One region of the Acidovorax sp. GW823-FHT05D11 genome, then DNA from elsewhere that is predicted to be linked to it. Evidence: predicted binding sites of a transcription regulator. Region 1 holds the regulator's gene; each other region holds the start of a gene.
The links. The regulator sigma-54, encoded in region 1, starts transcription at its own class of promoters, with help from an activator protein. The targets are predictions, from matches to a motif close to TGGCANGNAANCTGCTTT.
Positions count from the first base shown of each region.

Region 1 (5,332 bases):
GCAGAAGCTGGCCAAGGACGACGAAATCCTGGCCTGGGTGACCCAGCAGGGGGTCGATGCCGCCAAGTTCAAGGAGGTCTACGGCTCCTTCACCGTGTCCAACCAGGTGCGCCGTGCGTCGCAGTTGCAGGACGCGTATGGCGTGGAAGGCGTGCCTTCCATGGGCGTGGCCGGCAAGTACTACACCGATGGCACCATGGCCGGCAACATGCAGAACGTGCTGCAGGTGGTGGAGCATCTGGCCGCCACGGCGAAAAAGGGGTGACGCCTCCTTGAAGGAAGCGTGGCCCTCGTGAGCCGCCTTCCTGCCAAGGGGAACGCACCCGGCGGCCCGGCAGCGCCGGCTCCACGGGTGCAGGCGTCGGCTTCCAAGCGCCGACGGCCTCGGATGTCCCAAGAAGAAGCCCGCGGATGCGGGCTTTTTTCATGGCGCGCGCCGTGGGGTGGCTACAATGACCTGCAAGATTCGTGCCCTATGAACTACCGCATCCTCCCCCACCTCCTGCTTGTCGCCCTGGCCTGCCATCTGGGCGCGGCGCACGCCGAAAAGGCCGACCGCGCCAAGCCCATGAACATCGAGGCCGACGCCTTGCGACACGATGAGCTCAAGCAGACCAGCGTGTTCTCGGGCCGCGTGGTCATGACCAAGGGCTCTATCGTGCTGCGCGGCGCGCGGCTGGACGTGCGCCAGGACGCCGACGGCTACCAGTACGGCGTGGTCACGGCCGAGGCGGGCAAGCGGGCCTTCTTCCGCCAGAAGCGCGATACCGTGGCCGGCGCGCCGGACGAGTTCATCGAAGGCGAGAGCGAAGTCATCGAGTACGACGGCAAGGCCGACAACGTGCGCTTCATCACCCGCGCCGAACTGCGCCGCTACCGCGGGGCGGTCCTCAGCGACGAGATCACCGGCGCCGTGATCGTCTACAACAACCTCACCGATGTGTTCACCGTGGACGGCAAGCGCACCCCCGCGACCAATGCGGCGGGCGATGCGCCCGCGCCCGGCAGCCGGGTGCGCGCGGTGCTCGCGCCCAAGGACCCGCCCGCCGGTACCGCCGCGCCGGAGGCCGCGCCCCCGGCATCGGCGCCGGTGCTGCGCCCCAGCAACAGCCTTGGCGGCGGCTCCAAGTGAGCGCGCAGCCCGTCAGCTCCGGTCCTGACGCCCAGGCGGGCAGCCGCCTGGAGGTGCAGCACCTGGCCAAGTCGTATGGCAGCCGCAAGGTCGTCAAGGATGTGTCGCTGGTCGTGCAAAAGGGCGAGGTCGTGGGCCTGCTGGGGCCCAACGGCGCGGGCAAGACCACCTCGTTCTACATGATCGTGGGCCTGGTGCGCAGCGACGCGGGCGACATCCGCATCGACGGCCATTCGGTGGCCCACATGCCCATCCACCGCCGCTCGCGGCTGGGGCTGTCCTACCTGCCGCAGGAAGCCTCCATCTTCCGCAAGCTCACGGTCGAAGAGAACGTGCGCGCGGTGCTGGAGCTGCAGCGCGCGGACGACGACGGCAAGCCGCTGTCGCGCGAGGCCATCGAAGAGCGTCTCACGGCCTTGCTCCAGGAGCTGCGCGTGGACCACCTGCGGGCCTCGCCCGCCATGGCCCTGTCGGGCGGCGAGCGCCGCCGCGTCGAGATCGCCCGCGCGCTGGCCACGCAGCCGCGCTTCATCCTGCTGGACGAGCCCTTTGCGGGCATCGACCCCATCGCCGTGATCGAGATCCAGCGCATCATCGGTTTTCTCAAGGCGCGCGGCATCGGCGTGCTCATCACCGACCACAACGTGCGCGAGACGCTGGGCATCTGCGACCACGCCTTCATCATCAGCGATGGCCAGGTGCTGGCCCAGGGCACGCCGTCCGAGATCGTGGACAACGCCGAAGTGCGCCGGGTGTACCTGGGCGAACATTTCCGCATGTAGACATGGCCTCCACGCTTGTCACTTCGTGTACTGCGCTGCCCCCCGAGGGGGCCTTCGCGCCTTGGGGCGGCCCGGCGGCGCGGTACGGTGTCCCCACGCTCCCCGCTGCGCGTGGTTCGCTGCCCCCCGAGGGGGCCTTCGCGCCTTGGGGCGGCCCGGCGGCGCTCAATCAATGAAACCTGGACTCTCGCTGCGCGTCTCGCAGCATCTTGCATTGACCCCCCAGCTTCAGCAGTCCATCCGGCTGCTGCAGTTGTCCACGCTGGAACTCTCGCAGGAAGTCGAGCAGATGCTCGACGAAAACCCGTTCCTCGAACGCAACGTCGACGAGGCGCCGCGCGAGGAGTTTGGCCTGGAAGCCGCCGATACGCCGGCCCAGGCCGACGACTACAGCGCGGATGATGCTATTTTTTCAGGAGCTACCAGCGCAAGCAGTACCAGCGCTGAGGCTCAAAATGATGCTGAAACACCGAGCGCGGGCGCCGACGAGCCCGACTGGAGCGGCGACGGCACGGTGGAGATGGCGCCCAACGACGCCGAGTGGGGCGGCGACGCCCCCGCCCGCAACCGCAACGACGCCGAAGGCGACGAGGCCGACGCCACCGAGCTGGCCCGCACGCACGAATCGCTGACCGCCTTTTTGCACCGACAGGCGCTGGCGCTGCGCCTGTCCGAGATCGACCGCGCCGCGCTGCGCTTCCTGATCGAATCGCTCAACGACGACGGCTACCTGGAGGATCCGCTCGAAGAGCTGGCCATCAGCCTGGCCGGGCCCGACGACCTGGAGCAGATCGAGGAACTGGTGCACCGCTTCACCGTGGCACAGCGGCTGCTGCAGAGCCTGGAGCCCGTGGGCGTGGGCGCGCGCGGCCTGGCCGAGTGCCTGACGCTGCAGCTCAAGGCGCTGGCCGCCGACGAGGACATCGACATCGACCCCGACACCGTGCAGACCGCGCTGCGCGTGTGCCAGCAGCCGCTGGAGATGCTGGCGCGGCGCGACGTGCGCCGCCTCACGCAGGCCTGCGGCGACAGCGAGGAGCGCACCCGCGCCGCCATGGCGCTGATCGCCCGGCTGGAGCCGCGCCCGGGGCGCCGCTTCGCCGACGTGGAGCGCAACATCATCATCCCCGACGTGATCGTGCGCAAGGCCGGGCGCGCCAATGGCCGCGACGGGCAGCACAACTTCATCGTGCAGCTCAACCCCGACGTGATGCCGCGCCTGCGCGTGCACGACATCTATGCCGGCGCCCTGCGCGGCCACAAGGGCGGCGAGGGCCACCAGGGCATGCAGCAGCGCCTGCAGGAGGCGCGCTGGTTCATCAAGAACATCCAGCAGCGCTTCGACACCATCCTGCGCGTCTCGCGCGCCATCGTGGAGCGGCAGAAGAACTTCTTCACCCACGGCGAACTCGCCATGCGCCCGCTGGTGCTGCGCGACATCGCCGACGAGCTGGGCCTGCACGAGTCCACCATCAGCCGCGTGACCACGGCCAAGTACATGGCCACGCCCATCGGCACCTACGAGCTCAAGTACTTCTTCGGCTCGGGCCTGGGCACCGAGACCGGCGGCAATGCGTCGAGCACCGCCGTGCGCGCCCTCATCAAGCAGTTCGTGGCCGCCGAGAGTCCGACCAAGCCGCTGTCCGACAGCCAGATCGCCGAGATGCTCAAGGAGCAGGGCATCGAGTGCGCGCGCCGCACCGTCGCCAAGTACCGCGAGGCGCTCAAGATCGCGCCGGCGAATCTGCGCAAGGCCCTGTAGGCGCCGTGCGAGCGTGTGCACGGCGCATGCGCCTGGTGGCCCGTTTTTCCGCTCCGTTGCCGTCTTTCCCTCTCACTTCGCCACCCCGTCCATGGCCCGCATCGTCTTCGACCTTCCCGCGCACTTCGGCTTCGCCACCGAAATGCAGATCTACATCAGCCATGTCAACCAGGGCGGGCACCTGGACAACGCGCAGCTGCTGAGCCTCGTGTCCGAGGCCCGGGTGCGGTTTTTCCAGTCACTCGGCTACCCCGAGGCCGACGTGGGCGGGCTGTCCATCGTGGTCGGAGACATCGTGGCGCAGTACAAGTCCGAGGGCTTCCACGGCGAGACCATGCGCGTGGAGATGGCGCCTGCGGACTTCAACCGCTATGGGTTCGACCTGGTCTTTTGCATGACCGAGAAGACCTCGGGCCGCGAGGTGGCGCGCGGCAAGATCGGCATCGTTTTCATCGGCAAGGCCGGCCGCAAGGTGGCGCCGATCCCGGACTCCATCCGCCAGTTGCTGCTGGCCCGTGCCGGCACGCCGGATTCACACGCACTTTCCGAGCGCGTATCCTCACCATCGTCATGAACCAACTCCAACTTTTTCTCCCCTGCGCCGCCGGTGTGGAGGGCTTCCTGGCCGACGAAGTGCACGGCATCACCGGCCTCACGGGGCAGGACCTGCTGGTGGGCCGGGGCGGCGTGCTGCTGCGCGCCTCGTGGCGCGACGCGCTGCTGCTGAACCTGCACAGCCGCCTGGCCCAGCGCGTGCTGGTGCAGCTGGCGCACCGCCCGTACCGCTCCGAGAACGACCTCTACGCCGCCGCCAGCGACGTGGCCTGGGAAATCTGGTTCACCACGCGCCAGACCTTCAAGGTCGAGGTGACCGCCCAGCACAGCCCGCTGCAGAGCCTCAATTTCGCGGGGCTCAAGGTCAAGGACGCGGTGGCCGACCGCTTTCGCGCCAAGAGCGGCGTGCGCCCCGACGTGAACACGCAGTGGCCCGACGTGCGCATCCACCTGCACCTGACCACCGACGAAGCCACCATCTACATCGACACCTCGGGCGAGCCGCTGTTCAAACGCGGCTGGCGCGAGGACAAGGGCGACGCCCCGCTCAAGGAAACCCTGGCCGCCGCCATGATCGCCGCCAGTGGCTGGGACCCCCACGGCGACAACCCCCAGCCGCTGTACGACCCCTGCTGCGGCAGCGGCACCATCGCCATCGAGGCCGCGCAGATCGCCTGCCGCATCCCGGCGGGCATGCTGCGCCGCTTTGCGTTCGAGAAACTGCTGCCCTACCAGGCCCATGTCTGGTCTGCTATTAAAAATGAAGCTGAAGGTGCAATACAGACAGGCGCTGTGCCTATTTTCGGCAGTGACGTCGCCTTCCGGATGGTGGATTTCGCCGAGCGCAATGCCGAGCGCGCCGGCGTGGCGGGCGCCGTGCAGCTGCGCGGAGGCGATGCGCTGCAGCGCATGCCGCCGTGCGAGCAGCCCGGCGTGATGCTCCTGAACCCCCCGTACGGCGAACGCATCGCCGCGGCCGGTGCCGCGGGCCGCAATGCCAGCGAGCGCGCGGCCGACCGTGCCCAGGGCCTGGCCGTGGGCCGTGAAGAAGCCCATACCGACGATGGCGGCGAGTTCTTCAGCCAGCTGGCCGCGCACTGG
Region 1 is NZ_CM179502.1:5,152,366-5,157,697, reverse strand. It holds gene AC3RCE_RS23785 (thiol:disulfide interchange protein DsbA/DsbL) at 1-265, shown strand, start outside; gene lptA (lipopolysaccharide transport periplasmic protein LptA) at 476-1,132, shown strand; gene lptB (LPS export ABC transporter ATP-binding protein) at 1,129-1,914, shown strand; gene AC3RCE_RS23770 (RNA polymerase factor sigma-54) at 2,087-3,676, shown strand; gene AC3RCE_RS23765 (acyl-CoA thioesterase) at 3,768-4,250, shown strand; gene AC3RCE_RS23760 (THUMP domain-containing class I SAM-dependent RNA methyltransferase) at 4,247-5,332, shown strand, end outside.

Region 2 (5,332 bases), 2.7 Mb from region 1:
GTGTAGCTCAGTCGGTAGAGCAGCTCATTCGTAATGAGAAGGTCGGGTGTTCGATTCATCTCTCCGGCACCAAGTCAGCAAATAAAGCCCCGCCATTGGATAAATGGCGGGGCTTTATTTTTTGCGCATGCCGGGAGGGCCTGCTGCCCGGCAGCACCGCCCTTTCTGGCCGCTCAGCGCCCAAAAACACGCAACCCGGCCAGCAAGAGCACGGCCAGCGCCAGCACCAGCGTGGCGGTCTGCCAGAAAACGACCGGATTGCGCTCCACCAGCGGTGCCGCCCTGCGGCGCTGGAACCGCAGCCCTGGGGACTGCAGGTCGTGGATGAACTCCGACACCGCCTCCTGGCGCCTGGCCGGATCGGGGTGCAAGGCCTTCTGCAGCACGGCATCCAGCCAATCCGGCAGGTCGGCCCGCAAATGGCGGATCGGCACGTACCGCAGCCGTTTCACGTCACCCGCCGAGCGGATGCGCACCACCTGCAGGCCATACGGCAGCTGCCCGGACAGCATCTGGTAGGTGAGCACCGCCAGCGAGAACAGGTCGGAACGCGCGCTGCCCCCCATGCCCGCAAAATACTCCGGCGCGGTGTACTGCAAGGTGCCGGCAATGGATGAGCCCATGTCCAGGCCGTGCGCTTCCTCGGCCAGGCCAGCGACCAGCGTGGAGCCGAAGTCGATGATCCGGGCGGTTCCCGTGCGGTCAATCATCACGTTCTCCGGCCGCAGGTCCTGGTGCAGCATTTCCTTGCCATGGAAGGCCTGCAGTCCCTTCGCCACTTGCGCCACCAGGCTGCGCACCGCGTCGAGATCCGGGCGGGGATGGTCGATCATCCACTGCGCCAGGGTCTGGCCCTCCACGAATTCCATGGCCACGTAGACATGCTGGCGCGGCCGGTCGCTGTTGTGTGGCCGGAGCACATGGGGGCTATGAATACGCCGCGCCACCCACTCTTCCAGCAGGAAGCTGTTGAGATAGCCGGCGTCATCGCGCAACGCCGTCGATGGAGTCTTCAGCACCACCTGCTGCCCCGTCGCGCCGTCCACCGCGAGGTGCACGTGGCTGCGCGCGCTCGCGTGCAGTTCGCGCACCACGGTGTAGCCTTCGAAACGCATCCTGGGCGACAGCGGCGGCGCGAACGCGAGGCCTTCGCGCAGCGCATGCAGGCGGTGGGCTTCAGGATCGGGCAGCGCATCGATGCGCAGGATCTGCAGGGTCATGTCGTCGTCGGCGCCGCGGGCCTGCGCACCCTCCACGATATCTTGCGCGGCCTGATCGAAGTCCCCGGGAAACCGTGCCAGAGCCGCATGCACTGCGGCTGCATCGAAATGCGTGTACGCACCGTCGGTGGCCAGCACGTAGAGGGCCCCCACATCGGCCGGCAGGCAGCAATAGTCGATCTCGACATGGGCACTCGTGCCAAGCGCGCGGCCCAGGAACGATTCGGCCGACGACAGGTGGACACGGTGGTCCTGCGTCAGCTGCTCGAGCGACTGCCCGTGAAGGCGATAGATGCGCGCATCCCCCACATGCAGCACATGGACATCGCGGCCTTTCAGGATCAGCGCGCTGAAGGTGGTCACATAGCCGCGGTCCTTGTCGAAACGCGCGTGGCTGCGCATGGTCTGCGCATGCAGCCACGCATTGGTGGCACTCAGAACGCGCTGGGCCGAGCGGCGCACCGACCAGGCGTCGGAGGTGGCGTAGTAGTCGTCCAGGAAACTGCGCACCGAGGCCGCGCTGGCCTCCTGGCTGACCGTGCTGGACCCTATGCCATCGGCCAGGGCGACGACGATCCCCTTGGAGCCGCGCAGCGGCTCGCCGGGCAACATGGCACCATGGAAGTCCTGGTTGACGCCCTTGCGCCCCGCCCGCGAGTGCTGGCCCAGCGTGACGCGCAGCCCGCCCGGATCCGTGCCGTGGCCCATCAGCGGTCCATGGCGCTGCACGCCACCGCCAGCCCATGCAACCGGCGCGGCCCACCCGCCAGCCGCCGCGCGGGGGTCGCCCCGCCGCGCTGGCGGCGTCCCCATGCCCGCAGCGCGCAGCGGCGAGGTCGCTCAGGGAGAAGCTCAGGCATGGTGGCGCTTGGGCGCGGTCTTGTAGTGCGTGGAATACAGCGTGGCACCGACGAAGGTCAGGCCTCCGACCAGATTGCCGAGCACCGTGGGAAGCTCGTTCCAGATCAGATAGTCCATCAGCGTGAACTTGCCGCCCAGCATCAGGCCGGTGGGAAACAGGAACATGTTGACGATGGAATGCTCGAAACCCATGTAGAAGAAGATCATGACCGGCATCCACATGCCGATGGCCTTGCCCGAGACCGTGGTGGACATCATCGCGGCGACCACGCCGGTGGAGACCATCCAGTTGCACATCACGGCACGCACGAACAGCGTGAGCATGCCGGCAGCGCCATGGGCGGCATAGCCCACCGTGCGGCCCTCGCCGATGTGGCCGAGCTTCTCGCCGACGGCATTGGGCGCCTCGCTGAAGCCGAAGGTGAAGATGATGGCCATGAACACCGCCACCGTCAGTGCGCCCGCGAAGTTGCCCACGAACACCAGGCCCCAGTTGCGCAGCACGCCTGCCCAGGTGGCACCTGGGCGCTTGTCGAACACCGCCAGCGGTGCGAGCGTGAACACGCCCGTCAGCAGGTCGAAACCCATCAGGTACAGCATGATGAAGCCCACGGGGAACAGCATGGCGCCGACCAGCGGGTTGCCGGTGTTGACCGTGACGGTCACGGCAAACGCGGCCGCCAGCGCCAGGATGGCGCCGGCCATGTAGGAGCGGATCAGCGTGTCGCGGGTGGACATCAGGAGCTTGGATTCACCGGAGTCGACCATCTTGGTCACGAACTCGGCAGGGGCAAGGTAGGCCATTGAATTTCCTTTGGGACGGGAGACTATTGACAGCGTCCCGGACGGCGGGCCGGCGGAACGCGCAAGGAGGAAAAAAGAAAACGGCGTCCGCTGCGCCGTCCTCCAGTCATCTGGAGGAGACGCAAGGGACGCCGTTATCCTTGGATGCGCGATTCCTTTGCCCGCGGAAGACCACGGACGGTGGGTTGGCAAGCCGCCTTTAGCCGACAACCACTTCTCTCCATGCAAGTTCCATACCCCTGATGGAATGGTGCATCGGAGCGTGGCCCGTCCCTCTCTGGCGCATGCGCGGCGACCACTGCAAGAAATGAGCCTCCACTCGGTGCGGCACCGGCACCACAGTGGGTCACCAGTGCCTGCCCGCCCCGTTGCGGGGCACCGCGACGCTATCTATGAGGACTTGGCGCCTGACAGCGCAGACTGCGCAAAGGCGAGATCGGGCAGGGACAGCGTGGCCTCCGCCACCTCGAGCAGCCGGCGGTTCTGGTCCATCGAGGTTTTCTGCAACACGCGGAAGGCGACTTCCTCGTTCATGCCCAGGCGGGCCATCAGCACCCCCTTGGCGCGCTCGATCACCTTGCGTTCGTTCAGCGTGCGGCGCGCCGCCTCCAGCTCGGCCTCCATGCTGGCCATGCGCGCCGACTGGGCCTGCAGCAGTTCCAGCAGCGAAGCCGATTCGGCCCCATGTGTGCCGGCCGCCGCCTCCGGCACGGACGTGGGTGCAACCGCGATGTCGAAGAACCGGTCCACCGCGTGCGTGCGCTGCGGCGGGTTGTCGCGCAGGCCGCGCAGCAGGCCCCTGGAGTCCTGCAGGTCCTGCTGCGCTTCGAGGATGCGAGCCTCGCAGTCCTCGCGCAGACGCTGGACCAGTTCGACCTGCAGTTGCCACAGCGCGTTGATGCGCTCCGTGCACACGTCGAACCAGGCGTCGCTCAGGTTGCTGTCCAGGGCGGCGCCGGGGCGCACCACGCACAGCGTGCGCCGCAGCCGCTCCAGCTGGGCCATGCCGGGGGCAAGCTGCTGCTGCTCCCAGCGTCCACGCAGGGCCGGATCGGCAAACTCGGAAAACACGCGCAGGCTGCGCTCCTGCGCGTCGATGAGGTGCAGCACCCGCTGCTGGTGCGCGTCGCTGCCCTGGCCGGAGGCATAGAGCAGCGCGCCCATGGCGCGCTCCTGGCCCGCCTCTTCCTGCGCCTGCACCAGGTGCAGCAAAGCCACCAGCTGGCGCGATACGCTGGGCAGCCCCGCGGCATCGGCCACATGGAAGACCAGCTCGATCAGACCCGCGATCAGGTGGCTGAACGCAGCGATCGAGTCGTGTGCGGTCATCGCCTGCTTGTAAATCTGGCTGCGCAGCGCGGGCAGAGAATCAAGCCCCAGGAGGGCCCACGCCATGAGCGACAAGGCCTTGGCCGTCGCGCCCTGTTCGGGTTCCACATGCTGGGCAAATTCCTGGCGCAGTCGCGCCTCCAGTGGCAGCACCTCCTGGATGATCCGGCTGCGCATGTCGGCAAAACGCTGGGCATTGGACGCCAGGTAGGCGCCCGATGCGCCGCGCTCGCGCTGCAGACCTTCTATCAGCTGGCCGATCGTGTCCACCAGAACGGCCCGGCTGGCGAGGTGGCGCACCGCGTCGATCTCCAGCTGGCGCGAGCGCAGCACAAGGGTCGAAACGGTCAGGGACGCGGCCTGGTCGGGCATGCGGGAACTCCAGAAAATCGATACGAGGGAATGCTAACCCCAGAACCTGCCGCGCGCCCGCCAAGCCTCCAGGGGCCTGCGCGGAACGCGATGCAATGCACTTCCGCACAACCCGGCCCGAAGAGTTGCCGGGACACGGCCTCAAGAGACCTCAAGGGCAGGCCCTCAGGCCATTGCAATGCTGACGCGCCCACCCTCGGCGCGCACGCCGTGCGCCCGCACCGAATGCTCGGGCGCCTCCAGGCATTCGCCCGTGCGCAGGTCGAAATGGTTCTTGTACAGCGGCGAGGCGACGACGACGCGCTCGCCCAGGTTGCCGATCAGCCCGCGCGAGAGCACGCTGGCGCCCGACTTCGGGTCCACGTTGTCGATGGCGAAGAACTGGTCGCTGCCGGTGCGGAACACCGCCACATGGCGGTTGGCCACCAGGGCGCAGACGCCGGTGCTGGGCAGGATGTCGTCGACCGCGCAGATGTCGGTCCAGGCAAGGGGGTCGGTACTGTTCATGGGAAGTGCGCTCATGGGAGTTCTCCGTTATTGATTCATTGCGCTACAGGTTGCCCGCAGCGCGCGCAACTGGCGCAGCCGACACCAGTGCCCCACGCAAGGGCCGCCCCGCCGCGAAGGGGGCGTATCCAGCGCATGCGCTGGGGGCGTCCCCCTCCCGGACTCGCACAGCGCATCGAGAGAAGGGTGAAGGCGCGAAGCGACTCAGGGGGTGCTTCATGTCAGGCGGCCTGGCGGAT
Region 2 is NZ_CM179502.1:2,438,751-2,444,082, reverse strand. It holds tRNA gene AC3RCE_RS11415 (tRNA-Thr) at 1-72, shown strand, start outside; gene AC3RCE_RS11410 (bifunctional protein-serine/threonine kinase/phosphatase) at 174-1,928, opposite strand; gene AC3RCE_RS11405 (formate/nitrite transporter family protein) at 2,073-2,885, opposite strand; gene AC3RCE_RS11400 (nitrate- and nitrite sensing domain-containing protein) at 3,276-4,586, opposite strand; gene nirD (nitrite reductase small subunit NirD) at 4,752-5,108, opposite strand; gene nirB (nitrite reductase large subunit NirB) at 5,315-5,332, opposite strand, start outside.
Region 2: the regulator sigma-54 is predicted to act here: its motif matches at 3,107-3,124, upstream of AC3RCE_RS11405 (formate/nitrite transporter family protein).

Region 3 (5,332 bases), 1.4 Mb from region 1:
CTGCACGTAGGGCACGTAGGCGGCCGCGGGCACCGACACGGGGGGCAGGGTGATGTTGAGTTCCTTCAGCTTGTCGTAAACGCTCATGGTCTTCCTCGGTATGAAGTCAGTGAAAGGGATGGTGGGACGGCCGGTGCGGCGCTGCCGGCCATGCTGGCGGCACCGGGGGTGGCCGCGAGTGTTACACAGCCCGGTGCGCGGAATCCAGCGGCAGCGGCCCTGGCGCCGCATTAGCATCAGCCCATGCCCGCCATAAGCACCACTAATGCGATTGCGCCAGTCCCTGCGGGCACGGTCGGCGCGGGCGCCGCGGCCCCCGTGCCCTGGCTGGTGCCCGCATTGTTGCTGGGAGCGGTATCGGGTGCCGCGCTGCAGTTGCAGCAGCCCGCGCTGTGGCCCGCGGCCGCCTATGCGGCGCTGCTGGTGGTGGCATGCGCGCTGGGGTGGTGCGCGCGCGCGGTCCACGGGCGCCCTCGTGCGGCGGCGGGGCGCGGGGCCCGCGCGGCGGCCACCGTGCTCGCGCTGTGCGCCGGTGCGCTGGCGATGTTCGCGGGGGCCGGGCTGCGGGCCGTGGACTACATGGAAGAAGGCCTGGCGCCCGCGCTGGAAGGGCAGGACATCCGTGTCACCGGCGTGGTGGCCGCCATGCCGCAGGCCAACGAGGCCGGAACCCGGCTGCGCATGGACGTGCAGGCCGCGCGCCTGAACGGCTCCCCCGTGGCCCTGCCCACGCGCATCGAGGTGGCCTGGTACGGGGGACCGTTCCTTGATCCCGGCGGAGCGGTGGACCTGCAGCGCCAGCCGCCCGCCTTGAAGGCGGGTGACCGCTGGGTGCTGACGGTGCGGCTGAAGGCTCCGCACGGGCTGCGCAACCCGCACGGGTTTGACTACGAACTGTGGATGTGGGAGCAGGGGGTGCAGGCCACGGGATATGTGCGCGCGGGCCCCAGGGATGAGCCTCCGGTGCATCTGCAATCGACCTGGCGGCATCCCGTGGAGCGGCTGCGGCAATCCGTGCGCGACGCGATCCTGGACCGCCTGGCCCGCGACGTGCACGGCGACGACCCCGCCCGCGCACGCATCGCGGGCGTGGTGGCGGCTTTGGTGACGGGTGACCAGCGTGCCATCGACCGTGCCGACTGGGACGTGTTCCGCGCCACGGGCGTCGCGCACCTCATGAGCATTTCGGGCCTTCACATCACGCTGTTCGCATGGCTGGCCGCGCTGGCGGTGGGGGCGTTGTGGCGAAGGTCCACGCGGCTGTGCCTGGCGGTGCCCGCGCCGTCCGCCGCGCTGGCCGCCGGGGTGGCGCTGGCCGCGGCGTACGCCATTTTCAGCGGCTGGGGCGTGCCTGCGCAACGCACGGTGACCATGCTGGGCGCCATCGCCCTGCTGCAGCTGTGCGGCCGCCGCTGGCCGTGGCCGCAGGTGTGGCTGCTGGCGTGCGCGGCCGTGGTGGTGGCGGACCCCTGGGCGCTCGCGCAGGCAGGCTTCTGGCTCAGCTTTGTCGCCGTGGGTATCTTGTTTGCTACTAATTCAGTAGCTGATGGCGCTTATCCATCAAGCGCCAGGCAGCGTTTTCATGCCTTGGTGCGCGAGCAGTGGGTGGTGACGCTGGCCCTCACGCCCCTGACCCTGCTGCTGTTCGGCCAGGTGTCCGTGGTGGGCTTTGCCGCCAATCTGGTGGCGATTCCCTGGGTCACCCTGGTGGTCACTCCGCTGGCACTGGGCGGGGTGCTGTGGCCGCCGCTCTGGAGCCTGGCCGCCTTCGGCCTGCAGCCGCTGGCGGTACTGCTGCAATGGCTGGCGCAGTGGCCCTGGGCCGTGCTCCACATGCCCGCGGCGCCGCTGTGGGCCGGCGTGCTGGCCGTGGCCGGGGGGGCGCTTCTGGCCGCGAGGTTGCCCTGGCGTCTGCGGTGGCTGGCCCTTCCGCTGCTGTGGCCCGCGCTGTGCTGGCAGCCCGCGCGGCCGGCGGCGGGACAGTTCGAATTGCTGGCGGCGGACATCGGCCAGGGCAATGCGGTGCTGGTGCGCACCGCGACCCACACCCTGCTGTACGACGCAGGGCCGCGTTTCAGCCGCGAAAGCGACGCGGGCCACCGCGTGCTGGTGCCGCTGCTGCGGGCGCTGGGCGAGCGCGTGGACGTGCTCATGCTCAGCCACCGCGATGCCGACCACACAGGCGGCGCGGCGGCGGTGCTGGCCCAGCAGCCGGGGGCCGAACTCACTGGTTCGATCGAGGCTGAGCACATGCTGCAGGCACTGCGCCCCGTCAGGCCCTGCGTGGCGGGCCAGCGGTGGACATGGGATGGCGTGTCTTTCGAGGTGCTGCACCCGGGGGCGCAAGACGCCGCCGCGCCCACCGCCCGGCCCAACGCGCTCAGTTGCGTGCTGCGCATCGCGGCCGCCGCAGAAAAAGGGGAAAGGGGCTCCGTCGCGCTGCTGGCCGGTGACATCGAGGCCGCCCAGGAGCAGGCCCTGCTGGCGCGGGGCGCCGCGGTGCAGGCCGACGTGCTGCTCGTGCCCCACCACGGGAGCAAGACCTCGTCCTCGCCGGCGTTTCTGGAGGCCGTGGCACCGCGCACTGCTTTGGTGCAGGCGGGCTACCGCAACCGCTTTGGCCACCCTGCGGCCGAGGTGCTGCAGCGCTACCGGGAGCGGGGGATCCGCGTGGTGGAGTCGTCCCGCTGCGGGGCTGCCGCGTGGTCGTCGGCGCAACCCGCGCGGGTGGCGTGTGAACGCGACGTCGGCGCGCGGTACTGGCAGCATCGCATGGCACCGTGGCCGGAGTGATCTGCGGGCGCGGCGGGTCCGCCGGTCTGCCGATGCACGGGGCCCCGGAAAGATTTTGAGCTGGTTCGGGGAGTGCGGGCGTACAACTTGCTATCCTGACAGCAGGAGGCCAGTTCATGCAGAAATTTGACGAGATGTACGCCATGCTGCCTTTCGATGGCAGCGATGTGCGGGAGCACTACAAGCGCTATGCGCAGTGGTTGAACAAACAGCCCCCTGACGTGATGCAGGCCCGCCGGGCCGAGGCCGAGATGATCTTCCGGCGCGTGGGCATCACCTTTGCCGTCTACGGCGCCAAGGATGAGGGCGGGGCGGGCAACGAGCGGCTGATCCCGTTCGACCTGATTCCCCGCATCATCCCGGCCCACGAGTGGAGCAGCATGCAGCAGGGGCTGGTGCAGCGGGTCACGGCCCTCAACCGCTTCATCCACGACGTGTACCACGGCCAGGACATCATCCGCGCCGGCATCGTGCCCGCCGATCTCATCCTCAACAATGCCCAGTACCGGCCGGAGATGGCCGGCGTGCAGGTGCCCAAGAACATCTACGCGCACATCGCCGGCATCGATATCGTGCGCGCCCCCAATGCACAGGGCGAGGGCGAGTACTACGTGCTGGAGGACAACCTGCGCGTGCCCAGCGGCGTGAGCTACATGCTCGAGAACCGCAAGATGATGATGCGGCTCTTCCCCGAGCTGTTCAGCCTGCACAAGGTGGCGCCGGTGGCGCATTACCCCGACATGCTGCTGGAGACCCTGCGCGCCAGCGCGCCCGCCACGGCCGACGAGCCCACGGTGGTGGTCCTGACACCCGGCATGCACAACAGCGCGTACTTCGAGCATGCCTTCCTGGCCCAGCAGATGGGCGTGGAGCTGGTCGAAGGGCAGGACCTCGTGGTCAAGGACAAGTTCGTCTACATGCGCACCACGCGCGGCCTGCAGCGGGTGGACGTGATCTACCGCCGCGTGGACGACGACTTCCTCGACCCGCAGGTGTTTCGCCGCAACTCCACGCTGGGCTGCCACGGCCTCATGGAGGCGTACCGCGCCGGCAATGTCGGCATCTGCAATGCGGTGGGCACGGGCGTGGCCGACGACAAGTCGGTCTACCCCTACGTGCCCGAGATGATCCGCTTCTACCTGGGCCAGGAGCCCATCCTGAAGAATGTGCCCACCTGGATGTGCCGCAAGCAGGACGACCTGCAGCACGTGCTGGCGAACCTGAAGGACCTGGTGGTCAAGGAAGTGCACGGCGCGGGCGGCTACGGCATGCTCATCGGCCCGGCGGCCACGCAGGCCGAGATCGAGGACTTCCGCCGCGCGCTGCTGGCCAACCCGGCAGGCTACATCGCGCAGCCCACGCTCAGCCTGTCCAGCTGCCCCACCTACGTGGAGAGCGGCATCGCGCCGCGCCACATCGACCTGCGCCCCTTCGTGCTCAGCGGCCGCGAGGTGCAGATGGTGGCGGGGGGGCTCACGCGCGTCGCGCTGCAGGAGGGTTCGCTGGTGGTGAATTCCTCGCAGGGCGGCGGGACAAAGGACACCTGGGTGCTGGGGGAGCACACCGCCGCGCCGGCGCTGCAGTCGCAATCCATGGGCGGCATGACGCAATCACAGGGAGGATTCTGAAATGCTGAGCCGCACCGCCGACCATCTGTTCTGGATGTCCAGGTACACCGAAAGGGCGGAAAACACCGCCCGCATGCTCAACGTGAGCTACGAAACCTCGCTGCTGCCCCAGTCCGCCGACGTGGCGCAGGAAGGCTGGGAAGGGCTGCTGTCCATCAGCGAGCTGATCCCGGCCTATGCCGCCAAGCATGGCAAGGTCACGCCGCAGCGCGTGCTCGAGTTCATGGTGCGCGACGGCGACAACCCCTCGTCCATCCTCTCGTGCCTGCGTGCCGCCCGCGAAAATGCGCGGGCCGTGCGTGGCGCCCTCACCACCGAGGTGTGGGAGACGCAGAACCAGACCTGGCTGGAACTGCACCGCCAGCTCGAAGGCAGCGCCTTCGAACGGGATCCGGGGCAGTTCTTCGAATGGGTGAAGTACCGCTCGCACCTGTCGCGCGGCGTGGTGCTAGGCACCATGCTGCAGGACGAGGCTTTTCATTTCCTGCGCATGGGCACCTTCCTGGAGCGGGCGGACAACACCGCGCGCCTGCTGGACGTGAAGTTCCATGCGGTGAAGAACGACTTCTTCGGCCGGGCCAGCGAGCGCAACCAGGAGAACGACTTCTACCATTGGAGCGCCATCCTGCGCAGCGTCTCGGCCTTCGAGGTCTACCGCAAGGTCTACCGCGACGTGATCACCCCCGGCCGCGTGGCCGACCTGCTGATCCTGCGCCGCGACATGCCCCGCTCGCTGCACGCCTGCCTGCGCGAAGTGGTGGACAACCTGGGCGTCGTGGCCAATCAGCAGTCGGCTGAAACGCAGCGCCGCGCGGGCCGCCTGCTGGCCGACCTGCAATATGGCCGCATCGACGAAATCCTGTCGACAGGGCTGCACGCGTTCCTCACGCAGTTCCTTGACCGGGTCAACG
Region 3 is NZ_CM179502.1:3,783,681-3,789,012, reverse strand. It holds gene AC3RCE_RS17450 (RidA family protein) at 1-87, opposite strand, end outside; gene AC3RCE_RS17445 (DNA internalization-related competence protein ComEC/Rec2) at 244-2,793, shown strand; gene AC3RCE_RS17440 (circularly permuted type 2 ATP-grasp protein) at 2,910-4,421, shown strand; gene AC3RCE_RS17435 (alpha-E domain-containing protein) at 4,423-5,332, shown strand, end outside.
Region 3: the regulator sigma-54 is predicted to act here: its motif matches at 2,870-2,887, upstream of AC3RCE_RS17440 (circularly permuted type 2 ATP-grasp protein).

Region 4 (5,332 bases), 2.7 Mb from region 1:
ACCTTGGTGTACAGGCCGTACTTCTTGGCCACCTGGCCCACGGCGATCAGGCCGTCGGGCGTGACCTCGCCACCGGGCATGCGCGGCACCACCGAGTAGGTGCCGTCCTTCTGGATGTTGCCCAGGTAGTAGTCATTGCTGTCCTGCAGGCCGGCCAGCTCCTTCTTGAGCACGAACTCGTTCCAGCACGAGGCGAATACGCTGGCCGCCACGGGCTTGCAGATGTCGCAGCCCATGCCCTTGCCGTGCTGGGCCAGCAGTTCGCCGAAGCTCCTGATGTTGCCCACGCGCACCAGGTGGTAGATCTCCTGGCGCGAGTACGCGAAGTGCTCGCAGATGTGGTTGTTCACGGCCATGCCGCGGCGCGCCATCTCGGCTTTCATGACCTGGGTGACCAGGGGCACGCAGCCGCCGCAGGTGGCACCGGCCTTGGTGCAGGCCTTCATCTCTGCGATGGTGCAGGCGCCATTGCCCACGGCTTCGCAGATGCCGGCCTTGGTGACGTTGTTGCACGAGCAGATCTGCGCCGTGTCGGGCAGGGCATCCACGCCCAGGCCGGGTTTGGCCTTGCCATCGCTGGACGGGAAGATCAGGAACTCGGGGTCCTCGGGCAGCGTGATGCCGTTCAGGGCCATCTGCAGCAGCGTGCCGTATTCGGTGGCGTCGCCAATCAGCACGGCGCCCAGCAGTTGCTTGCCGTCTTCGCTGATGACGATCTTCTTGTAGACCTGGCGGCGCTCGTCCACATACTGGCAGGTGCGGCTGTGGGGCGTTTTCGCATGGGCGTCGCCGATGCTGGCCACGTCCACGCCCATGAGCTTGAGCTTGGTGCTCATGTCGGCGCCGACGAAGGCGGCGTCGGTCTCGCCTGCGATGTGGCGGGCGGCCACACGGGCCATGTCGTAGCCGGGGGCTACCAGGCCGAAGGTCTGCTCGTTCCACGACGCGCATTCGCCGATGGCGTAGACGTCGTGGTCGCTGGTACGGCAGGCGCTGTCGATGGCCACGCCACCGCGCGGGCCGATGGCCAGCAGGCTCCGGCGCGCCAGTTCGTCGCGCGGGCGGATGCCGGCGGAGAAGACGATCATGTCGGTCTCCAGCCAGGTGCCGTCGGCAAACACCATGCGGTGGCGCGCACGGGCACCATCGGTGATCTCCTGGGTGTTGCGGCCGGTGTGCACCTGCACGCCCAGCTCCTCGATCTTGGCGCGCAGCACGCGGCCGCCGCCCTCGTCCACCTGCACGGCCATGAGGCGCGGGGCGAACTCGACCACATGGGTTTCGAGGCCCATGTCGCGCAGCGCCTTGGCGCATTCCAGACCCAGCAGGCCGCCGCCCACGACCACGCCGGTCTTGGATTTGGCGCCCGAGGCCTGCATGGCCTCCAGGTCTTCGATGGTGCGGTAGACGAAGCAGTGGTCGCGGTCGCGCCCCGGCACCTGGGGCACGAAGGGGTTGGAGCCAGTGGCCAGCACCAGCTTGTCATAGTGCAGCACCTCGCCGTCGACCGTGGTCACGGTGCGAATGCGGCGGTCCACCGAAGCGGCCCGCGCCGCCAGGCGCAGGGTGAAGCCGGTGCGCTCGAAGAAGCCGGGCTCGACCAGGGAGAGTTGCTCGGCCGTGGTGCCGCTGAAGAAGGCGGAGAGGTGCACCCGGTCGTAGGCGGGGCGTGGCTCCTCGCACAGCACGGTGACCTCGACGCCGGTCATGCCGGTCTCGGCCAGGCTTTCGAGGAACTTGTGGCCGACCATGCCGTGGCCAATGAGAACGATTTTCATGCTAGTGATCCTGCAATGGACCGGGCCGCCCGGAGGGCAAGTGCAGGGATGCTGTGCATCGGCAGCCCCGAGGGAGGCAACCAGTGCACCTCACCCTCCGCAACGGCACGGGTGTGGATTGGAACGACCCCACGAGAGGCTCATAGCCTCGCTCGTCCGGGGGTTCCGCCATCATTAGCGGAGGGTGTTGGTCGGTCCGACGGCAGCTTCACCGGCAGACATGCAACGGTAGATCGCAATATCCATGCCGCCCTTTCAGCCCCTGCGGCCACATAGCGCTCGCCAGGAGCGGGCAAGCGGGTTGGCATCAGCGACCCGGCCGGCACGGAGTCGCATCAATGCGGTGCAAACCATCACCAAATCAGGGCATCGCCTCAGGTTGGGACAAATTGCCGCAGGCAGACCTCGTCGGAATGCCCCAGGGACAGCCAGGAGTTCTGATACCTGGAAGGCGTGCCGTGTGCTGGTTTGTTGCCATTCTTTCTTTTTCAAACGTGCCCGCCTCATGCAGACTGAGACGATGCAGTCCGGCCGGTCAGGACACCTGTTCAGTGCTCCTGAAAGGATGGCCAGCCAGGGCAGGAATCCCAGAGCTTTTTTTTCCTATATGAGGACTACCAACATGAGCGTGGAACGCAGAGGCAGCGCGGACAGGCGCAGCGGAAAGGACCGCCGGCAAGTGGAAAAAGGGCCGCCCACCAACTATGAACGCAGGCGCACGGTCGAAGCGCGGCAACCCGAGCTGACGGAACTGCACCTGAGCGAAGAAGAACTCAAGGCACTGGGATTCGCGCAGGACCAGCCAGCACCCCAAAAACCAACCTGATCGCTGCGACCTGGCAGCAGCCACGTTTTCAATGCTGTTTCGTGCGCGGCAGGGTATCCGTCGCAAGCACCGCCCAGGCAGGCGGCTGGACTCGCCCACCCTCTCCTCTTGCACCGCCCGTTGGCACGTCACGCCGTGGCGAGCGCGAGTCGCAGGATCAGTTTTGCATCGCCTTGTTTTTTATTCGCCGTGCAGCGTGAGCAGGCGGTGCGCGACCATGTCCAGCGCGGGCCGCGTGTTTCCCTGCTTGTCCGTCCAGACTCTTGGCGTGATGCTTCCCGCCAGCGCCACAGAGTCTCCATCGCGCAGGGCGTGCATGGAGGCGCAGACCCCTGCCTCAAATGCAATCACGTTGACGAACAGCGTCTCGCCATCCGCGGTGCTTGCTCGCACCTTGGAGACGGTAAAAGGCTTCCCGGCCTTGTCAGTACGCCGCTCGGCCTCGCCATACAGCCTGCCGGCCACCAGTCCATCGATCATGAGAGTCCTTTGCGGGGCGAGCCGCTACTTTGGTTTTGGCGGGGGCAACCGCAACACGGGCTGACCACATGTCAGCACTACCTCGACAGGGAGCCTGCTGATCAGCGGGGGCTCGGTATCGCCACCATGCCTGCACAGCACGCAGCAGCAAGCCGCCTTTCATTTCACCCCAGGCCGTGTGGCATGTTTTTCCGCGACCAAGCAAAAAAGCCCAGAACCTTTCGGTTCTGGGCTTTTGCTAACAATGGTCGGCGTGGCGGGATTCGAACTCGCGACCCCTTGCACCCCATGCAAGTGCGCTACCAGGCTGCGCTACACGCCGACAAGACTTAGATTATATGCAGAAAAAAGGTCAACCCAGAGAAAGTAGCGCCCGAATTTCAAATAATTCTTTGCGCACCGCATTGGAGTCCAGCGTGATGCCCATCGCATCGATGGAAAGATCGCGTGCGCTGTCCACCAGCATGCTGGGCATCTCGGAATCAAACCCGTTCATCGCGCCGTCGGCCCCTGCCTCATCGCGGGCGGGATGCGCAAGCTCCTGCAGGCGATTGCGCGCGCCACTGATGGTGAACCCCTGGTCATACAGCAGATCCCGGATGCGGCGGATCATGAGCACTTCATGATGCTGGTAGTAGCGCCGGTTGCCACGCCGCTTCATGGGGCGCAGTTGAGTGAACTCCTGCTCCCAGTAACGCAATACGTGGGGCTTGACGCCACAAAGCTCCGCGACCTCACCAATCGTGAAGTAGCGCTTGGCGGGGATCGAAGGAAGGGGGGTGCCCATGGGTGGTGGATTCAAACCGGTCAGCCAGCTAGCGTACTGCAGACGCGCACGGACCGCCAGTCATCGGCAACATTCTGGTCACAAAAACGGCACAAATTCACGATCCGGCAGCCGTCTGGATCTGTTCCTTGAGTTTGCTGCTGGCGTGAAACGTCACCACGCGGCGTGCCTTGATCGGAATGGCCTCGCCCGTGCGCGGGTTGCGCCCGGGCCGTGGTGCCTTGGTGCGAATCTGGAAGTTGCCGAAACCCGATAACTTCACATCCTTGCCCTCCACCAGGCTCTGCGAGATCAGGTCGAAGAATGCGTCGATCATGTCCTTGGACTCGCGCTTGTTCAAGCCAATCTGGTCAAACAGCAGATCGGCCAGTTGTGCCTTGGTCAGCGCTGGCGTTTCCAGGCTTTCGACGGCGAATTCGATCATGGCGTCAGCTCCCTTGAACATCATCAGACACGCAGCCGTGCGCCCATGCGCTGGGCCAATTGCCCCACCACCGCTTGAACAGCGGCATCGATCTCGGCCTCGGTGAGCGTCGCCTCGTCGCTGCCCAGAGTCAGGCGCACCGCCAGGCTCTTCTCCCCGGGAGCCAGGCCACCGGCGGGTGCCTCTTCGCCCGCACGCAGCGCCTTGGGCCGGTACACATCGAACAGCACGGCCGAACGCAGCATTGCGCCGGGCACCGCTTGCTGGACCGCCGCCATGACCTCGGCATGGGTGACCCGCTCAGCGACCACCACCGCCAGATCACGTTCGACGGACTGGTGCTTGGCCACGGACTTGAACTGGGGCACTGCACGCTGCAATACGGCATCCAGTTCGAGTTCAAACATCACCGGCGCTTGCGGGAGCTCCCACGATTGGCGCCACTGCGGGTGCAGCTCGCCCACGAAACCCACGGCCCGCCCGTTGAGGAGCACCCGCGCGCAACGGCCGGGGTGCATCGCAGGATGGACGGCCGGCTCGAACGTGGCTCGCAGCGGCGCCAGCAAGGCCTCGAGATCGCCCTTCACATCGAAGAAGTCGATCGACTGCTCCTTGCGGCCCCACTGGAGCGCATCGTTGGGTCCATAAGCCAGACCGGCCACGCGCATGGGCTGGTGAAAGCCTTCCACCGTGGTGTCGCTGTTGGCCACGCTGGCATCCCGCAGGAACACACGGCCCAGCTCGAACACGCGCACGCGCTCGGCGCGGCGATCCAGGTTGAACTTGAGCACCTGCAGCAGAGAGCCCAGCAGGCTCGAGCGCATCACGCTCATCTGGCTGGCGATGGGGTTGAGCAGCTTGATGGGCTGCGCGTTGGCCGCCAGCTCCCGCTCCCAGCGCTCTTCCACGAAGCTGAAGTTGATGGTTTCCTGGTAACCCAGGCCCGCCAGCGTACGGCGCACGGCGAACGGGCTGCGCGTGGCCTCGGCCGGCAGCTTGGGGGTGATGGGGGCCAGCGGCGGCGTCGTGGGCAGGTT
Region 4 is NZ_CM179502.1:2,432,680-2,438,011, reverse strand. It holds gene nirB (nitrite reductase large subunit NirB) at 1-1,778, opposite strand, end outside; gene AC3RCE_RS11385 (hypothetical protein) at 2,401-2,604, shown strand; gene AC3RCE_RS11380 (single-stranded DNA-binding protein) at 2,785-3,084, opposite strand; tRNA gene AC3RCE_RS11375 (tRNA-Pro) at 3,330-3,406, opposite strand; gene AC3RCE_RS11370 (MerR family transcriptional regulator) at 3,437-3,871, opposite strand; gene AC3RCE_RS11365 (integration host factor subunit alpha) at 3,969-4,295, opposite strand; gene pheT (phenylalanine--tRNA ligase subunit beta) at 4,319-5,332, opposite strand, start outside.
Region 4: the regulator sigma-54 is predicted to act here: its motif matches at 2,011-2,028, upstream of nirB (nitrite reductase large subunit NirB).